DNA from 3 places in the Amycolatopsis camponoti genome. Region 1 is predicted to be linked to each of the others. Evidence: riboswitches for the same ligand, from Rfam matches in the RefSeq annotation. Region 1 holds a riboswitch; each other region holds the start of a gene.
What was found. A riboswitch is a leader RNA that binds a small molecule or an ion and turns the genes downstream of it on or off. The one in region 1 is predicted to bind S-adenosylmethionine.
Positions count from the first base shown of each region.

Region 1 (5,835 bases):
TCGTCGAGCACGACGAGGTCGAGCTCGCCGGTCAGCGCGGCGGCCAGGGAGACCCGGCGCCGCTCGCCGCCGGAGAGGTTCGCCGTCGGCGTGTCCAGCCCGATCGCGGTGATGCCCAGGCCGTCCACAATGGACCGCACGCGCGCGTCGGCCGCCCATTCGTGCTCGGCGCCGTAGCGTTCGAGCACGACCTCGCCGACGCTGCTGCCGTCCGGCAGCTCGGTCCGCTGGGTGACCACGGCCATCCGCAGGCCGCCGACGTGGCTCACCCGCCCGGAATCCGGCGCGGCGAGTCCGGAAAGGACTTCCAGGAGGGTGGTCTTGCCGCCGCCGTTGAGGCCGACGACACCGATGCGCTGCCCGGCCGCGACGCCCAGTGAGACGCCGTCCAGCAGTGGCTTCACCCCGTAGGACTTGCTCACCGCTTCCAGGTTGACCAGGTTGGCCATCCGCTCAGCCGTTCCTTTCCGAGAAGTATGAATCCACAGTGGACGATCAGGCGTGCACGCGCGGCGGCGCCGGGCGTGGGGCGTCGTCCCCGCCGACCACGCGGGCGCCGGGCACCGGGCCGTGCGCCACCCGGACCGTGCGGCACACCCCCGCGCCCGACAGCTCCGCGGCGACCTCCACCGCCGACCGCGCGTCCTCGCAGAGGAACGCGCACGTCGGGCCGGATCCGGAGACCGTGCCGGCGAGCGCGCCCGCGTTGACGCCGGCCCGCAGCGTCCGGCGCAGTTCGGGCCGCAGCGAGACCGCTGCCGCCTGGAGGTCGTTGCCCAGCAGCAGCGCCAGCTGCCGCGGGTCGCCCGAGGCCAGTGCTTCGACGACCGGGGTGTGCGAGCCGATCCGCGGCGGGTTGCCCGCCGCGCGCAGGCGGTCCAGCTCCTTGAACACCTTCGGCGTCGACAGGCCTTCGGAGTCGAAGGCCAGCACCCAGTGGAACGTGTGCCGCGACAGCACCGGGACGAGCTGCTCGCCCCGGCCGGTGCCCAGTGCCGTGCCGCCGTAGAGGGCGAACGGGACGTCGCTGCCCAGGCCGGCGGCGATCTCGGCCAGCTCGTCGCGCGTGACGTCGAGGTTCCAGAGGCTCGACAGCCCGACCAGGGTCGCCGCGGCGTCGGCGCTGCCGCCCGCCATGCCGCCCGCGACCGGGATGCCCTTGCGCAGCACCACCCGGACGTTCGGCTCTTCGGTGCGGCCGACGTGCGCGGAGAGCGCTTCGACCGCGCGCCAGGCCAGGTTGGTGCCGTCGGCGAGCACCGAGCCTTCGCCCTCGCCGTAGATCTCCAGCCCCGGCTCGTCGGTGACCGCGACGGTCACCTCGTCGGTCAGCGACAGAGCCTGGAACACGGTCACCAGCTCGTGGTAACCGTCTTCGCGCAGGTCGTCGACCGCCAGGTGCAGGTTGACCTTGGCCGGGACCCGGACGGTGACTGGGGGCGGAACTACAGCGAGCACCCGACCAGCCTACGTGGCCACGGAAACGCCCCGATGCGACGTGCGCATCGGGGCGTCTTCGGCGTCTGAGATCAGGCTGCGGCAACACCCTGGGGTCCGCGCGCGGTGTGCGTCACGTGGCCGCCGCGCTCGGCGACCCACGCCAGCGCCGCGTCGGCCCGCTCGCCGCGAACGCCGAGGCGGAACCGGCCGACCGGCGTGTCGCCGATCCGGGTCAGGCCGCCGCCGATCGTGGCGAACTCGACGTCGAAGCGGCCCGCGGCCTCGGGCAGCAGCGCGCCGACCGAGGCGAAGCCGACCAGCACGACGTCGGCCGAGCGGTCGTAGCGCGCGATCTGGGCGCGGGTCGTCTCGATAGCGGGCAGCAGCGCCTGCGCCGTGCGGCTGGCCGGGTTCGAGACCAGGTCGAGGACGGTGCCGCGCTCGACGACCGTGCCGTCTTCGAGCACCGCGACGTCGTCGCAGACCCGGCGGACCACGCCGGCGTCCGGGGTCGTGACCACGATGGTGGTACCCAACTCGGCGCGGGCGCGGTCGAGCACGGTGAGCACCGCGCCGGCCTCCTCCGGGTCGATGCCGGCGGTCGGGTCGTCGGCGAGCAGCACGGCCGGCGCCGCGGCCAGCGCCTTCGCGACCGCGACGCGGCGGAGCTGGCCCTCGGTCAGCTCGCCGGGACGCTGCGTCGCACGCTGCGTCAGGCCGACGAGGTCGAGGAGCGAGCCGACCCGGCTCCGGCGCTGTGGGCCGTCGACGCCGAGCTGCTCGAGCGGGGAGGCGATGTTGCCGGCGATCGTGCGCTCGGCGATCAGCTCCGGTTTCGTCGAAACGACGCCGAGCTGACGGCGGATCTCGCGCAGCCGGCGGCCGTCGAGGGTGCCGGTGTTGAGGCCGTCGAGGCGGACGACGCCGCGGTCGGGCCGCTCCTGCAGCGCGATGCAGCGGGCGAGGACGGACTTGCCGGACCCGGCCGGGCCGACCACGCCGAACAGCGAGCCGGCCTGGACCTCGACGCTCACGTCGCGCAGGGCGACGACCGAGTTTCCGTTGGTGGCAAAGGTTTTGGACAGGTTTTCGACGGTGATCACGAAGGCTCCAGAAAACGGGGTGCGCGCACGAAACGGCACCCGGCCGCAGGCAAAGTCCGTCCTATGTGGACGGTGCGTGAAGAAGGGGTGGACCGGCTACGACAAGCTCAGTGGGAGCGTCGACATGCGGTCACGGAGCGGCGGCCTTCGTCGACTACGCGACGCCTGGTCAGGAGCAGGGGGCGAGCTACCCTCTTCATCGGAAACGGCCTCCATCGGTCCTGGCGGTAGCACCTGCCCTGTGGAGGGTGGTTGCTGCGACTTCGGCGAGCCAGGTCTCTCAGTCGCTCGGGATGGACGCTTCCGAGTAAAGCCGATCCCGAGGAGCGAAAGCAAGCCTGTTGGCCCAGATCACACGAGTGGAGGTGTCCGAATCGCGAGATCGCACGTCAAGAGGCGTATTTTCACCGACCGGCGTTGACTTCCACTGTGGACGTGCTAACGGGCGGCGGCGAGCCGGGCGAAGTCGTGCACGTCCAGCTGCTCACCGCGGGTTTTCGGGTCGATCCCGGCGGCCGTGAGCAGCTCCCCGGCCCGTTCGGCCGAGCCCGCCCAGCCCGCCAGCGCGGCCCGGAGCGTCTTCCGGCGTTGTGAGAAAGCGGCGTCGACGAGCCCGAAGAGCCGATCGCGGTCGTCCGACGCCGGAGCGTCACCGCGCTCGAAGGCGACGAGCGCGGAGTCGACGTTCGGCACCGGCCAGAACACCGAACGCGGCACGGCGGCGACCTTGCGCGCCGGGCCGTACCAGGCGAGCTTGACGCTCGGCACGCCGTAGATCCGGCTGCCGGGGCCGGCCGCCATCCGGTCGGCGACCTCGGTCTGGACCATGACGAGGCCGGACGTCAGGGACGGCACCTCGGCGAGCAGGTGCAGCACGACCGGGACGGCGACGTTGTAGGGCAGGTTGGCGACGAGCGCGGTCGGCTCGCCCAGATCGTCCTTGCTGACGCGCATCGCGTCGGCTTCGACGACGGTCAGCCGTTCCGCGGCCTCGAGACCCCGCTCGGCGACGGTCTTGGGCAGCCGTTCGGCGAGCTTGGGATCGATCTCGACGGCGACGACGCGCGCGCCGGTGGCGAGCAGCCCGAGGGTCAGCGACCCGAGCCCGGGCCCGACCTCGAGGACGACGTCGTCCGGGCCGACGTTCGCCAGCTCGACGATCCGCCGGACGGTGTTGGGATCGTGCACGAAGTTCTGCCCGAGCTTCTTGGTCGGCCGCACGTCCAGCTCGGCCGCCAGCCCGCGGATCTCGGCAGGTCCCAACAGTTCAACCACCGCTGAAGCCTACCGATGGGGCATCACGCGTGACTGGGCAGGCATCACGCGTGATGGGAAGGGCATCACGCGCGATGCCCGCCTGATCACGAGTGATGCCCCTCGGGACACGCGTGATGCCTCTTCGCGCACGCGAAACGGCCCTCACCTCGGCGAGGTGAGGGCCGCTCGAAAAGCGTGTCAGGCCTTCTTGCCGCAGACCGGCCAGGCGCTGTAGCCGCCGCGGGCGTCGCGGACCTTCTCCGCGATCGCGATCTGCTGCTCACGCGAAGCCTGGCTCGGCAGGTTCGCGTAGGCGTCGCCGCCGTAGGCGTCCCACGTGCGCTTGTCGAACTGGAGGCCGCCGTAGTAGCCGTTGCCGGTGTTGATGGCCCAGTTGCCGCCCGACTCGCACTGCGCGATGCGGTCCCACGAGGAGCCGTCGCCGATCGCCGGCGTCGGGGCCTGCTTGGTGCCGACGTGGATGATCTTCGGCTTCGGCTGGGTGATGACCTGCTCGGAGATGCTCTCGCGGGAGACCTCTTTGCCGTTCTTCTGCGTGACCTTGTAGGTCACCATCTTCTCGCCCGGGGTGCCCGGGTCCTCGACCGAGGTCTTGCCCTTGGCCAGGTCCGGGTCGTCGACCTTCTGCTCGGGCGGGGCGATGTCTTCCTTCTGGACGACCGTCGAGACGCCGGTGCGGCTGATGTGCACCTCGGCGCCGTCGGTCAGCTTGACGTCCAAGCCACCCTCGGCCTGGTCCTCCGGGCCCAGGGTGAGCTTGTACTCGCCCAGGAACTCCTTCGTGGTGACCGCGGTCGTGGTGACCTTCTTCGGCGCGTTGGCGCCGTCGTAGAGCGTGAGGTTCTTGAGGGTCTTGATCTCGACCGTGGCGCCCTGCAGCGGCAGCTCGCCGTCCTTCGGCATCGACATCCACGTGCCGGGCTTGTCCACGCCGGCCATGCCGAGCTGACCCAGCGCGTCGCCGAGGTGGGTCGCGCGGACCCAGGAGGTGTGCTCCGAGCCGTCGACGATCATCTTCAGCTGGCGGCCGCGCTCGAGCTTGATGACCCCGCCGTCGCCGACCTCCGCCTGGGGGGACGGGGAGAGCGAGTCGTGCGCGCCGACCGACAGGCCGGCGTCCTCCAGCACCTCGCCGACGGTGTCGCCGAACGAGTGCACGGTGGTCTGCTGGCCGTCGACGTCGACGGTGATGCTCTTGTTCATCGCCAGCGCGGCCGCGCCGCCGCCGGCGACGCTGATCATGACGCTGAGGACGGCGCCCTTGAGGAAGCGGCGCTTCCAGACCTTGGAGGTCGCCCGGATGCTCTCGTCCATCGCGGCCTTCTTGGCCTGCGGGGACGCGGTCCGGTCCGCCTCGAACTCGTCCGGGAGGACGATCGGGGGAAGGAAAGTGGTTTCCGCGTTGATGAGGCGGATCAGCTCGTCGACGTCGACGTCGATCTCGGCCATCATCGCGTCGGCGTCGGGGCCGAGCGCGGCGAGGATGTCCTGCTGCGTGATGTTCGGGTCGTCGGAGAAGTCGAGCTGACCGTACGCGGTGTCCTCGAAATAACTGCGTTCGAGGACGGCGGAGCGCGCTCCAGCCTGTCTGCTACCTGTCACCGGGTCGTTCCCTTTCCCAAGACGCCGTTCGGGGCGGCGTCTTTACGTCTGGGCCCGCAGCCGGCGCCATCGTCACGGTTCCGGTCGTACCTACCCGGTTCCGCTTCCCCGACGTGCACTGACGTGACTGTGGGCGTAACAGTCGGCAACTGCATGGTGCAGTACCGACCGGCACGATCACGGGACAGTAACGGGTCCCGCCGGGTTGCGCAAACACCCCCCGGAGTGTCGTGATCCCCGTCACTCCATCAGGTGGACGATCAAGGAACCCTGATGTCGCAGTGCGTTCACCCCGTTGTGACACTGGGGAGTCGGTAGACCCGCTCGGCAGTGGTCCGGACCGATTGGGCGACTTCGTGGACAGCTTCGCCCCTGAGCGCCGCGAGGTGACGAACGGTGTAAGCCGCGCCGA
Region 1 is NZ_CABVGP010000001.1:410,536-416,370, reverse strand. It holds gene AA23TX_RS02020 (ABC-F family ATP-binding cassette domain-containing protein) at 1-449, opposite strand, end outside; gene AA23TX_RS02015 (4-(cytidine 5'-diphospho)-2-C-methyl-D-erythritol kinase) at 496-1,458, opposite strand; gene AA23TX_RS02010 (methionine ABC transporter ATP-binding protein) at 1,530-2,543, opposite strand; SAM riboswitch class I at 2,753-2,843, opposite strand; gene rsmA (16S rRNA (adenine(1518)-N(6)/adenine(1519)-N(6))-dimethyltransferase RsmA) at 2,982-3,818, opposite strand; gene AA23TX_RS02000 (resuscitation-promoting factor) at 3,999-5,423, opposite strand; gene AA23TX_RS01995 (TatD family hydrolase) at 5,711-5,835, opposite strand, start outside.

Region 2 (5,835 bases), on a different contig from region 1:
GCCGCGCTCGTCATGATCCTCGCCGAAGGCGGGCTGACGACGCGCTGGTCGGCGGTGAAACCCGCGCTGGGCATCGGTATCGCACTGTCCACTGTGGCCGTTGTGGTGAGCGTCGCGGTCACCGGCGCCGCCCTGCACTGGCTGCTGGGCCTCGACTGGCGGTTCGCGCTGCTCTGGGGCGCGGTGCTCGCCTCGACCGACGCGGCCGCGGTGTTCTCGGTGCTGCGCTCGGCCGGGATCGGCAAACGGCTCACCGGGGCGCTGGAGCTGGAGTCGGGCATCAACGACGCGCCGGCGTACATCGCCGTCGTGGTGCTGGCCGAAGGCGCCACTGTGGACTGGACGCTGCCGCTGCTGGTCGTCTACGAGCTCGGGGCGGGCCTGGCGATCGGGCTCGCCTTCGGCTGGCTCGGCGGGATCGCGCTGCGCCGCGCCGCGCTGCCGGCGACCGGGCTCTACCCGCTCGCCACGGTCGCGGTGTGCGTCGTCGCCTACTCGTCCGGGCAGCTGCTGCACGCGTCCGGGCTGCTCGCCACCTACGTCGCCGCGCTGGTGCTCGGCAACTCGCGGCTGCCGCACCGCTCGGACACGCTGTCGTTCGCCGAGGGCCTCGGCTGGCTGGCGCAGATCGGGCTGTTCGTGCTGCTCGGCCTGTTCGCCTCGCCGGGCCGGGTGCTCGAGGCGGTGGTGCCGGGCCTGGTCGCCGGGGCCGTCGTGCTGCTGCTGGCCCGGCCGATCTCGGTCGTGCTGGCGATGCTGCCGTTCCGCCTGCCGTGGCGGGAGCAGGCGTTCCTGTCGTGGGCCGGGCTGCGCGGCGCGGTGCCGATCGTGCTCGCCATGATCCCGCTGTCGCAGGGGGTGCCCGGCGCGCAACGGCTGGTCAACGCGGTGTTCGTGCTGGTCATCGTGCTGACGCTGGTCCAGGGGGCGACGCTCGGGCCGCTCGGGCGCTGGCTCGGGCTGGCGAAGAAGTCCGAGCCGCACGAGATCGAAGTCGACTCCGCGCCGCTGGACGAGCTGGGTGCCGAACTGCTGCAGGTCCGCATCCAGCCCGGGTCGAAGCTGCACGGCGTGTACCTGTCGGAGCTGCGGCTGCCGGTCGGTGCGACGGTCAGCCTGCTCGTGCGCGAAGGCGCCGGCTTCACCCCGCAGAAGACCAGCCGGCTGCAGGAGCTGGACCAGCTGCTGGTGGTCACGACCAGCGAGGTCCGCGACTCCGTCGAGCGCCGGCTCCGCGCGGTGGACCGGGCCGGCCGCCTGGCCCGCTGGAAGGGCGAGTCCGGCCGCTGAGCCGGCCGGGGTGGTACTCGCCCCGGTTCACGAAAATCTCACTCGATCTTCCCAAGGTTCCCTCTTTTGGCTTACAGTGCGCCCGCATCGACTGGTTCGAATGGGTGAACATCAAGTCAGAGGAGTACGCACGGTGATAAAGCTTCGTCTCGCGGTTCTGCTCGTCGCTGCCACGGCCGGACTCGGGCTGGCCGTCCCCGCCACCGCGACCGCCGAAGTGGCTCCGTTTCCGGCGCTCGCCCTGCCGTTCAAAGCCGGTCAGCAGGTCTACTCGGCCGGCATCCACTCCGACGACGGCAGCACCGGCGTCAAGAACGCCATCGACTTCAGCCCGGCCGACCGCACCGTGCGCGCGCCGCTGGCCGGCACCGTCCACCTGCAGCACTGCGCGGGCGGCGACTGGGTGACCATCGACCACGACGGCGGCTGGCGAACCGGGTACTACCACATGGAGGGCATCGAGGTCACCGACGGTGAGCACGTCGAGGCCGGAGCCGAGCTCGGCTCGACCGGCAACGCGCTCCCGTGCGGCGGCAGCAGCACCGGCGCCCACGTGCACTTCACGCTCTGGACCCTCCCCGGTGCCCCGGCGGCGGCGAACTGGGACGGCAAGTCGTTCGCCGAGGTCTCGACGGTCGTCGCGGCGGCCAGCGGCGAACCGGTCGACGGGAAGTCGATCGGCGGCTGGCGCTTCACCGCGGGCGCCGAGCAGTACACCGGCACGGCGACGCACCTCGCCGACAACGCCGTGACGCAGCTCCCGGGACGTTTCCGCGCGAAGCTCTGAGGTCCTCACGGTGTGTGAGCGGCGTCTCAGAATGTGAGGCGGGGGTTGGCCGGTGGCGGCGTTCTCGGTTACCTTCTGACTCAGGTCATGAGTGCCAGCGTTCAGCCCCGGCTTGCTGGCCGGCAACCCTCCTACCGCGGTGGGGTGCCCCGGGTGAAGACCGGGCCGGTCGCGCCGTGCGACGGGCAAGCGCGGGCCCCTCGCCGGGGTCCCCCGGACCGCCGAGGAGGCACCGATGACTCTCGCCATCGATCGCACCAGCACCACCACCGCTGCCCGGGCCGTCTTCGCCGAAAGCCTTGCCACGCAGGACATCCCGGCCGTCGCCGGGGCCGCGCTGCGGGTCCCGCTGGTCACCGGCGAAACCATCGGCTACGCCAACCTCGACCACGCGGCGAGCGCCCCCTGTCTCGACGCCGTCCGCACGAAGGTCGACGAGTTCCTGCCCTGGTACGCCAGCGTCCACCGCGGTGCCGGCTTCGCGTCCCAGGTCTCGACGCGCCTCTACGAGCGCACCCGCGACGTCCTGCGCCGCTTCGTCGACGCCCGTCGCACCGACACCGTCGTCTTCACCCGCAACACCACCGACTCGTTCAACCTGCTCGCCCGCAGCCTGCCGCGGCACACCACGGTCGTCGTCTTCGACACCGAGCACCACGCCGCGCTGCTGCCGTGGCAGGGCCCGAACGTCCGGCGGATCCCGACCCCGCGCACGCGCCTCGCCGCGGTGTCCGCTGTGGACGAAGCCCTCGCGGATTCCCCGCAGGGGCCCCGGTTGGTCGTCGTCACCGGAGCGTCCAATGTGACCGGTGAGCTCCTGCCGGTGGCGGAGATCGCCGCGGTGGCCCGGAAGCACGGTGCCCGCATCGCGCTCGACGCCGCGCAGCTGGCCCCGCACCGCCGGATCTCGCTCAAGGAGCTGGACGTCGACTACGTCGCCCTGTCCGGCCACAAGCTGTACGCGCCCTTCGGCGCGGGCGCGCTGATCGGCCGCGCCGACTGGCTGCGCGCCGCCCGGCCGTACCTCGCCGGCGGCGGCGCGACCAAGCTCGTCACCGAGGACGCGGTGGTCTGGAACACCGGCCCCGAGCGGCACGAAGCCGGCTCGCCCAACACCGTCGGCGTGTACGCGCTCGGCGTCGCGTGCGAGACGCTGAGCGAGAACTGGGACGCCGTCGTGGCGCACGAGCAGGCCCTGCTCACCCGGCTGCGCAAGGGACTCGAGGGCATCCCGGGCTGCGCCGAGCTGCGGCTGTTCGACGCGCCGGTCGACCGCGTCGGCACGCTCAGCTTCGTCGTCGACGGCTTCGACCCGGGCTGGGTGGCGGCGGTGCTGTCCGCCGAATACGGAATCGGCGTGCGCGACGGCGCGTTCTGCGCCCACATCGCGGCCAAGCGCCTCATCGGCGTCGCCGGCGGCAGCGGGCAGCAGGCGATCCGCGTCAGCCTCGGCCTGGGCAGCACCGAAGAGCACGTCGACCGGGTGGTGCTGGCGCTGCGCCAGATCGTGGCGCGCGGGGCTCGCTGGGAGTACGCGAAGGTCGACGGCCGCTGGGCCCCGGTCGGCGACCCGCGCGAGCTGCCGCCGTTCTGCTGAGCGCTAACCTGCCCCGATGGGGGATGGACGACGACTCTGGTTCCCGTTGGCCGCGCTGGGGTTCGCCCTGCTCGTGATGGCGGTGGTGGCGCTGGTCCCGGCCACCCCGGTGGCCGGCGAGTTCGCCACCGTGCGCGGCTACGAGCTGAGCCGGGGGGTGTCCCTCGGCACCGGCGGGCTCGGCGGTGCGGGCATGCCCGAGAACCGGCTCTCGGCCGTCGCCATCGCCACTTCCACCGACGTCGTGCCGTCGGCGACGCTCGGCTGGCTCGCCGGTCTCGCCGCCGTCGTGCTCGCCGTGGCCGGGTGGTACTGGCTGGGCTTGCGCCGCGCCGGCACACCGCCGCGGCCGGTCCGCTTCGTGCTCGGGACGCTGGGCGCACTGGTCGCCCTCCCGCTGCTCGACCTGGTCGGCGCGCTGGAGTTGCGGCTGTCCGGCGACGTCCGGGGCCCGCTCGTGGCGGCGCTGGGGCTGCTGGTGCTGGCGGCGTACGAGCGCAGCCGGTTCGTGCTGGCCGTGGCCGTGGTGTTCGCGCTGGTCACCGTGCTCTTCCAGCCGCCGGTCAGCGGTGCGCTGGGCGCGGCGGGCGTGCTGTTCGCCGCCGCGTTCGCGGTGCTCCTGCGGCGGCCCCGTGACACTGCCGCCGACGCGCCCTGACCAGCCGTGGACAATGGAGCGGTGAGCACCGACCCCAGCCACTCCGAACCCGACACCGCCGCGCCCGAAGAGGCGGTGCCCGAGACCGTGCGGGAGACACCGGAAGCGCCGGCGAAGCCGCTGCCGAAGCGCCGCGTGGGCTGGGTGTTCGCCGTCGCGGTCGTGTTCTGGGCGATCGACCTGGTGACGAAGAACCTGGTCGCCGCCAACCTCGAGGGCAAGGAGCCGGTCCGGATCCTCGGCGGTCTCGTCTACCTGCAGGTGATCCGCAACCCGGGTGCCGCGTTCTCGATGGCCACCGGCATGACGTGGGTGCTCGCGCTCGTCGCGCTGGCCGTCGTCGTCGCGATCATCTGGCTGTCCCGGCGGCTGCGCTCGATCGGCTGGGCCATCGGGCTCGGCCTCGTGCTCGCCGGCGCTCTCGGCAACCTGACCGACCGCGTCTTCCGCGCGCCGGGCGGGCTGCAGGGCCACGTCGTCGACTTCATCTCGGCGTTCGCCCCGAACGGCAAGGGCTTCGCGATCTTCAACATCGCCGACTCGGCGATCTGCGTCGGCGGTGCGCTGATCGTGCTGCTGTCCCTGCTGGGCAAGGACTACGACGGCACGTCGACCAAGGACAAGAAGAAGACCGAGCAGCCCGGGGAGCAGGCGTGAGCGCGCGGATGCTCCCGGTGCCCGACGGGCTCGACGGGATGCGGGTCGACGCCGGCCTCGCCAAGCTGCTCGGGCTCTCCCGCACGGTCGTCGCGGAACTGGCCGAATCCGGCGACGTGCTGCTCGACGGCCGGCCCGCCGGCAAGTCCGACCGGCTGTCCGGGGGCGGTCTCCTGGAGATCACGCTGCCGGAGCCGGCGAACCCCGTCGAGATCATCGCCGCGCCGGTCGACGGCATGCAGATCCTCCACGACGACGACGACATCGTCGTGATCTCCAAGCCGGTCGGCGTCGCGGTGCACCCGAGCCCCGGCTGGACCGGCCCGACGGTGGTCGGCGGCCTCGCCGCGGCCGGCCTGCGGATCGCGACGTCGGGCGCGGCCGAGCGCCAGGGCGTGGTGCACCGCCTCGACGCGGGCACGACCGGCGTGATGGTGGTGGCCAAGAGCGAGCACGCGTACACGGTGCTCAAGCGCGCGTTCAAGGAACGCACCGTCGACAAGGGCTACCACGCGATCGTCCAGGGCCACCCCGACCCGATGCGCGGCACGATCGACGCCCCGATCGACCGCCACCCGCGCCACGACTACAAGTTCGCGGTCGTCCAGGGCGGCCGCCCGAGCGTGACGCACTACGAGGTCGTCGAGGCCTTCCGCGCGGCGTCGCTGGCGCACATCAAGCTCGAAACCGGGCGGACGCACCAGATCCGCGTCCACTTCTCGGCGCTGAAGCACCCGTGCGTCGGTGACCTGACGTACGGCGCGGACCCGGTACTGGCCCGCCACCTCGGCCTGAGCCGGCAGTGGCTGCACGCGAAGACCCTGGCGTTCGCGCACCCGGCCGACG
Region 2 is NZ_CABVGP010000002.1:1,948,008-1,953,842, forward strand. It holds gene AA23TX_RS29495 (potassium/proton antiporter) at 1-1,290, shown strand, start outside; gene AA23TX_RS29500 (M23 family metallopeptidase) at 1,424-2,077, shown strand; SAM riboswitch class IV at 2,161-2,275, shown strand; gene AA23TX_RS29505 (aminotransferase class V-fold PLP-dependent enzyme) at 2,313-3,674, shown strand; gene AA23TX_RS29510 (hypothetical protein) at 3,691-4,332, shown strand; gene lspA (signal peptidase II) at 4,354-4,989, shown strand; gene AA23TX_RS29520 (RluA family pseudouridine synthase) at 4,986-5,835, shown strand, end outside.
Region 2: another riboswitch for S-adenosylmethionine. It lies ahead of AA23TX_RS29505 (aminotransferase class V-fold PLP-dependent enzyme); the one in region 1 lies ahead of AA23TX_RS02010 (methionine ABC transporter ATP-binding protein).

Region 3 (5,835 bases), on a different contig from region 1:
AGCCGGTTGATTTCTGGGAAAGCCCCGGCTTCGGCCGGGGCTTTCTTCATGCCCGGAGCTTGCGCGGCGCGCGCAGTGGATCGGCGTCGGCACATTCCCGCGAGCGGCAGAGCTGCACCCGCCGGTCGCTTGCCGCGAGCCCTGATCAGTACTCGCGTACGGCAACGCCGACCGCGCGAGACCCGTCATGACCGCCCGCGCGGGAGCCGCGGCGGGAGCCGGTGGGCGCGGCGGGAGCCGGTGGGCGCGGCGGGAGCCGGTGGGCGCGGCTCGTTTCACCGCCGTCAGCGGTCGCCCTTGGCGGCCGCTACCTCGAGGACCGCGCGCTCCAACGCGTAGCCCGGGTCGGCCGCCACGCCCTTGACCTCGGCGTTCAGCCTCGCCACCACGCGCATCGCCGTCGCCAGGCCGTCCTGGTTCCAGCCCCGGACCTGGCCCTGGGCCTTGCGGATCTTCCACGGCGGCATGCCCAGCTCGCCCGCCAGCTGGTTCGGGTTGCCCCGGCCCGCGCCCGAGACCCGGGCGATCGTGCGGACCGCGTCGGCCAGCGCGTCCGCCACCAGGACGTGCGGGACGCCCAGCTGCATCGCCCAGCGCAGCGACTCCAGCGCCGCCGAACGGTCGCCGCTCACGGCCTTCTCCGCGACCGCGAAGCCGGTCACGTCAGCGCGCCCGCGGTGGTAGCGATGGACTGCGTCCGCGTCGACGGTTCCGCCGGCGTCCGCCACCAGTTGCGTCGCCGCCGAGGAGAGTTCTCGCAGGTCGGACCCCACGGCGTCGATCAGAGCGGCGACTCCGCCCGGGTCGATCTTGCCGCCCGCGCGGCGCACCTCGTGCCGTACGAACTGCTCGCGCTCGGCCGGCTTGGTCATCTTCGGGCACTCGGTGACCTCCGCGCCGGCCTTCTTCAGCACCGCCGGGAGCGTCTTGCCCGCCTTGCTGCGCCCGCCGCCGGTGTGCACGACGACCAGCACGACACCGTCCGCCGGGTCCTTCAGGTAGGACGCCACCGCGTCGGAAAGCTCCTGCGAGATGTCCTGCGCCGACTCCAAGACGATCACGCGACCCTCGCTGAACAGCGACGGGCTGACGAGTTCGGCCAGCTCGGGGGCTGTGAGATCCGACACCCGGACGCGAGTCAGCTCGGCCGTGGCGTCGAGCGCGCGGGACGCGGCGAGCGTCTCCCGCACGGCGCGCTCGATCAGCAGTTCTTCCTCACCCAGGACCAGGTGAAGCGGGGCCGGGGCGGTGGCTTGCGCGGTCACGGGTGGATCCTCTCACTTGCGGTCTCGTGCGCCCGCTCCGGTGATGTCGAGCGGCCACCATGGCACAGCGTGAGCGCCATGTCGTACGGTGTCCTCGAGGCGGCGCGCTTCTTGGCGCGCACCGACAACCGAATACCGCTCATCCAGAGGGGCAGAGGGAACGGCCCGACGAAGCCCCGGCAACCGGCGTACAGCCTGTCATCCCGCGATCGCGGGGTAGCTGACGACCACGGTGCCAATTCCGGCCCGCTTCGGCGGGGCAGATGAGGAAAGGAACCTCGCGATGACCGCCACCCTCGGAACGACCTCCACCACGAAGACCCCGGATCTCGGTCCCGCCGTCGAACTGGTGTCGAAGGAAGAGGGCCACCGGCAGCCGCTCGCCCCGGAGTTCGTCTCCGCCGAGGACTTCTCGCCGCTCGAGGTCGCCTACGACTTCGGCCGCGTCCGCCGCGAAGACATCGAGGCCGGCCCCAAGAACATCTGGCGCTACAAGAAGCTCCTCCCGGTGCCGTCCAACATCGAAGAGATCCCGAACACCGAGCCCGGCGCGACCCGGCTGATCCGCGCCGACCGCCTCGCCAAGGAACTCGGCCTCAAGCGCTTGTGGGTCAAGGACGACACCGGCAACCCGACGCACTCCTTCAAGGACCGCGTGGTCGCCGTCGCGCTGGCCGCGGCCCGCGAGTTCGGGTTCGAGGTGCTCGCCTGTCCGTCGACCGGCAACCTGGCCAACGCGACGGCCGCCGCCGCGGCCCGCGCGGGCTGGCGGTCGGTCGTGCTGATCCCGAAGACCCTCGAGCGCGCCAAGATCCTCACCACCGCGGTCTACGACGGCGACCTGATCGCCGTCGACGGCAACTACGACGACGTCAACCGCCTCGCCACCGAGCTCGCCGGCGAGCACCCGAAGTGGGCGTTCGTCAACGTGAACGTCCGGCCGTACTACTCGGAAGGCTCGAAGACGCTGGCCTTCGAGGTCGCCGAGCAGCTCGGCTGGCGCATCCCGCCGCAGATCGTCGTGCCGATCGCCTCCGGTTCGCAGTTGACCAAGGTGGACAAGGGTTTCCGCGAGCTGGGCCAGCTCGGTCTCGTGGACGCCAGCCCGTACAAGGTGTTCGGCGCGCAGGCCACCGGTTGCTCGCCGGTGTCGGCCGCGTTCCGCGCCGGCCAGGACGTGGTCCAGCCGGTGAAGCCGGACACGATCGCCAAATCCCTGGCGATCGGCAACCCGGCCGACGGCCCGTACGTGCTCGACATCGTCAACCGCACCGGCGGCGCGATCGAGGACGTCACCGACGAAGAGGTCGTCGAGGGCATCCGGCTGCTGGCCCGCACCGAAGGCATCTTCACCGAGACCGCGGGCGGGGTCACCGTCGCGACGGCGAAGAAGCTGGTCGAGACCGGCAAGCTGGACCCGGACGCCGAGACGGTGCTCCTGATCACCGGCGACGGCCTCAAGACCCTCGACGCGGTCGAGAACCACATCGGCCCGAAGGCGACCGTGGCCGCGTCCGCCAAGGCAGTGAACGAGGCGCTCGGCTACTGACGTCCTTCGCCGGGGCGGGTTCACTGCCCGCCCCGGCGAGTGCCTCCTTTCGGATTTTTGTTCGCGGGACAGATGACTTCCGCTCAACGGCCCACGTCGGTCCAGCCGGCACCGCCGAGCTGTGCAGCGAAGCCATGAAGAAGAAGCTCGGCTACTGACCTCCGCGGCCGGGGTAGACTCCGCTGCCCGCCCGGCGAGTACCTCCTCTCGGGGTCTTATTGCGGACAGGCGACTTCGCTCAACGGCGAGGCGGACCACGTGCTGGGCCGCCCGCCTCCGCTGCGCCGCCACCCGCATCGGTCCGGCCAACGCCGCCAGGCTGTTCGTCAAAGCGATCAAGAAGCTCGGCTACTGACCTCCGCTGCAGGGCGGGCTCGCGGGGCCAGCTCCGGCTTCAGCGGCGCGGCGGGCCGCGCGGCTCGCCCCGTCGCGCTACCGCCGGGCCTGCCGGGTCGCCGACCACCGCCGTGTCGCCGTCCATGTCGGTCCGGGTGACCAAGGCTCCGAGCGCCGTCAAGGTGTCCATTGTGGACTTGTTCGGGTGCCCGTAGGTGTTGCCCGCGCCCACGCTGACCAATGCCACCCGCGGCCCGACCGCCGTGAGGAACGCCGGCAACGAGTAGCGCGAGCCGTGGTGGGGCACCTTCAACACCTCCGCTTTCAGGTCGTCGCCGTCGGCCAGCAGGTCGGCCTGGGCCGCCAGTTCGACGTCGCCGGTCAGGAGCACCCGGCCGGCCGGGGTCCGTGCTCGCAGGACGACCGAGCTGTTGTTGATCGTTGTGCCGTCCTGCAGACCGGCCGAACGCTCCGGCACGTAGCGCGGGCCGAGCACGTCGAGCGACAGCCCGGGCCACGTCAGCCGCTCCCCCGGGCTCAGCTCCACCAGGGGCACCCCCTGCCGGCGAGCCTCCGCGGCGACCTGCCGCCACGCCCACTCCGGCGCCCGCCCGGGGCCGACGGCGATCCCGCCGACCGCCCGGCCGTCGAAGACCGATGTCAGCCCGCCGATGTGGTCGGCGTGCAGGTGACTCAGCACCAGCAGCGGGATCCGGTCGACCGCCAGCCGGTGCAGGCACTCGTCGACCGGTCCCGGCTCGGGTCCGGTGTCCACGACGACCGCGCGTCCCGGCTCGGCGGTCGCCAGCACGACGGCGTCGCCCTGCCCGACGTCGCACTCGACCATCGCCCAGTTCCGCGGTGGCCACGCCGGCGCGAGCACCCGGACCGGCACGAAGACCAGCAGCGCGCCGACGACGAGCACCGCCATTACCAACCGCACGCGCCGGCGCCGAGCGGCCAGCACCAGCACCGCCAGCACGGCGGCCGCGAGCAGCCCGCCCGACCAGCCGCCGGGCCAGGCGACGACCGCGCCGGGAGCCCGCGCGCCGTGGCGCGCCACGGTGATCAGCCACCGGGCCTCCGGGTCGGCCAGGTGCACCAGGACCTTCCCGGCACCCGGCCACCAAGGCCCGATCACCGTCGCCAGCACGCCGAGCACCGTCGCGGGGGCCACGACGGGCGCGGCGAGGACGTTGGTCAGCACCGAAACCAGGCTCACCGTGCCCGCCATGCCCGCGATGACCGGCGCGGTCACGAGGAAGGCCGCCAGCGGGATCGCCAGCCCTTCGGCGAATCCCGGCGGGACACCGCGACGAGCCAGCGCGACGGCCCAGCGGGGCGCGAGGAGGACCAGCCCGGCCGTGGCGAACACCGACAGCGCGAACCCGAAGTCCGTCGCCATCGCCGGATCCGTCACCACCAGCGCAGCCACCGCGAAAGCCAGTGCGGGCAACGCCGAACCTCGCTTGCCCAGCGCCAGAGCCAGCAACGCGACCGCCGCCATCACCCCCGCGCGCAGCACGCTCGGCTCCGGGCCGACCAGGACGAGGAACCCGACCAGGCACGCGCCGGCCGCCACCGCCGACAGCCGCGGCCCGAGCCGCACCAGCCGCAGCAAGAGCAGTACCGCGCCGCACGCCACGGCCAGGTTTCCCCCGCTGACCGCGGTCAGGTGGGCGAGCCCGGCGGTGACGAACTCCTGCTCGACCCGCGGCGACAACCCGCTCGTGTCGCCCAGAACCAGGCCCGGCAGCAAGCCGGCCGGTTCGTCCGGCAGGACCTGGCACAGGTCGTGGAGTCCGGCGCGCAGCCCGGCCGCGGTCCGCTGCCACCACGGCGCCGACCCGAGGTCTCCCGGCGGGCCGCGCACGGACAGCACCGCGACGGTCAGGTCCGAGCCGCGCGGTGACATGAGCAAGCCGCTCGCCGTCACCTCCTGGCCCGGCAGCAGTGAAGCCCACTGGGCGACGGGCGCCAGCAGCAGGACGCGTCCGGACGACGTCACGGGCCGGCCGTCGACCGACGCCGTGCGGACGTCGGTCGTCAGCACCACCGATCGGGCACCGGCCTGCTGATCGGCGTAGCCGGCGCTGCGCACGGGTTTCGGCCGCTCGGCGACGACGACCCGCAGCGACGCGGGGAGCCCGTCGGCCGAAGCCGCGCGGAGGTCGTCGCGCTGCGCCTCCCGGATCCGCCAGGCGACCGGGCCCGCGGCGACCAGTCCCAGCACCAGCAGGGCCGCCGCCGCGCCGAGCACCCGGGGACGCCCCCGCGCCCGCCAGAGCAGCAGCCCGGCGACCACCGCCGAAGCGAGGCCGAGTGCCACCGCCGTCCACCAGCCCAGCAGCAGCCCGCCGAGCGCGGCCAGCCAGCACGCCAGCGCCGCCGGGACGAGCCGCATGTCCTGCCGGGTGTCGGTCGTGGGCAGGGTGCTCATCCGACCGTCACCTTCTCCCGCAATTTCTGAAACTTGCTTTCGCCGATGCCGCCGACGTCGCGCAGTTGCTCGACCTTCGTGAAGCCGCCGTGCTCGGTGCGCCACTGGATGATCCGTTGGGCCGTCACCTCGCCGACGCCGGGCAGCGTGTCCAGCTGGTCCGCGCTCGCCGCGTTGAGGTCGACCTTCGCGTCCGCCGGGGCACCGGCCGGCGCGGCCGCGGGCGCCGGGATCCCGACCGCGAG
Region 3 is NZ_CABVGP010000002.1:1,457,045-1,462,879, reverse strand. It holds gene rpsT (30S ribosomal protein S20) at 1-1, shown strand, start outside; gene holA (DNA polymerase III subunit delta) at 285-1,265, opposite strand; SAM riboswitch class I at 1,402-1,535, shown strand; gene thrC (threonine synthase) at 1,549-2,814, shown strand; gene AA23TX_RS27380 (ComEC/Rec2 family competence protein) at 3,209-5,590, opposite strand; gene AA23TX_RS27375 (ComEA family DNA-binding protein) at 5,587-5,835, opposite strand, start outside.
Region 3: another riboswitch for S-adenosylmethionine. It lies ahead of thrC (threonine synthase); the one in region 1 lies ahead of AA23TX_RS02010 (methionine ABC transporter ATP-binding protein).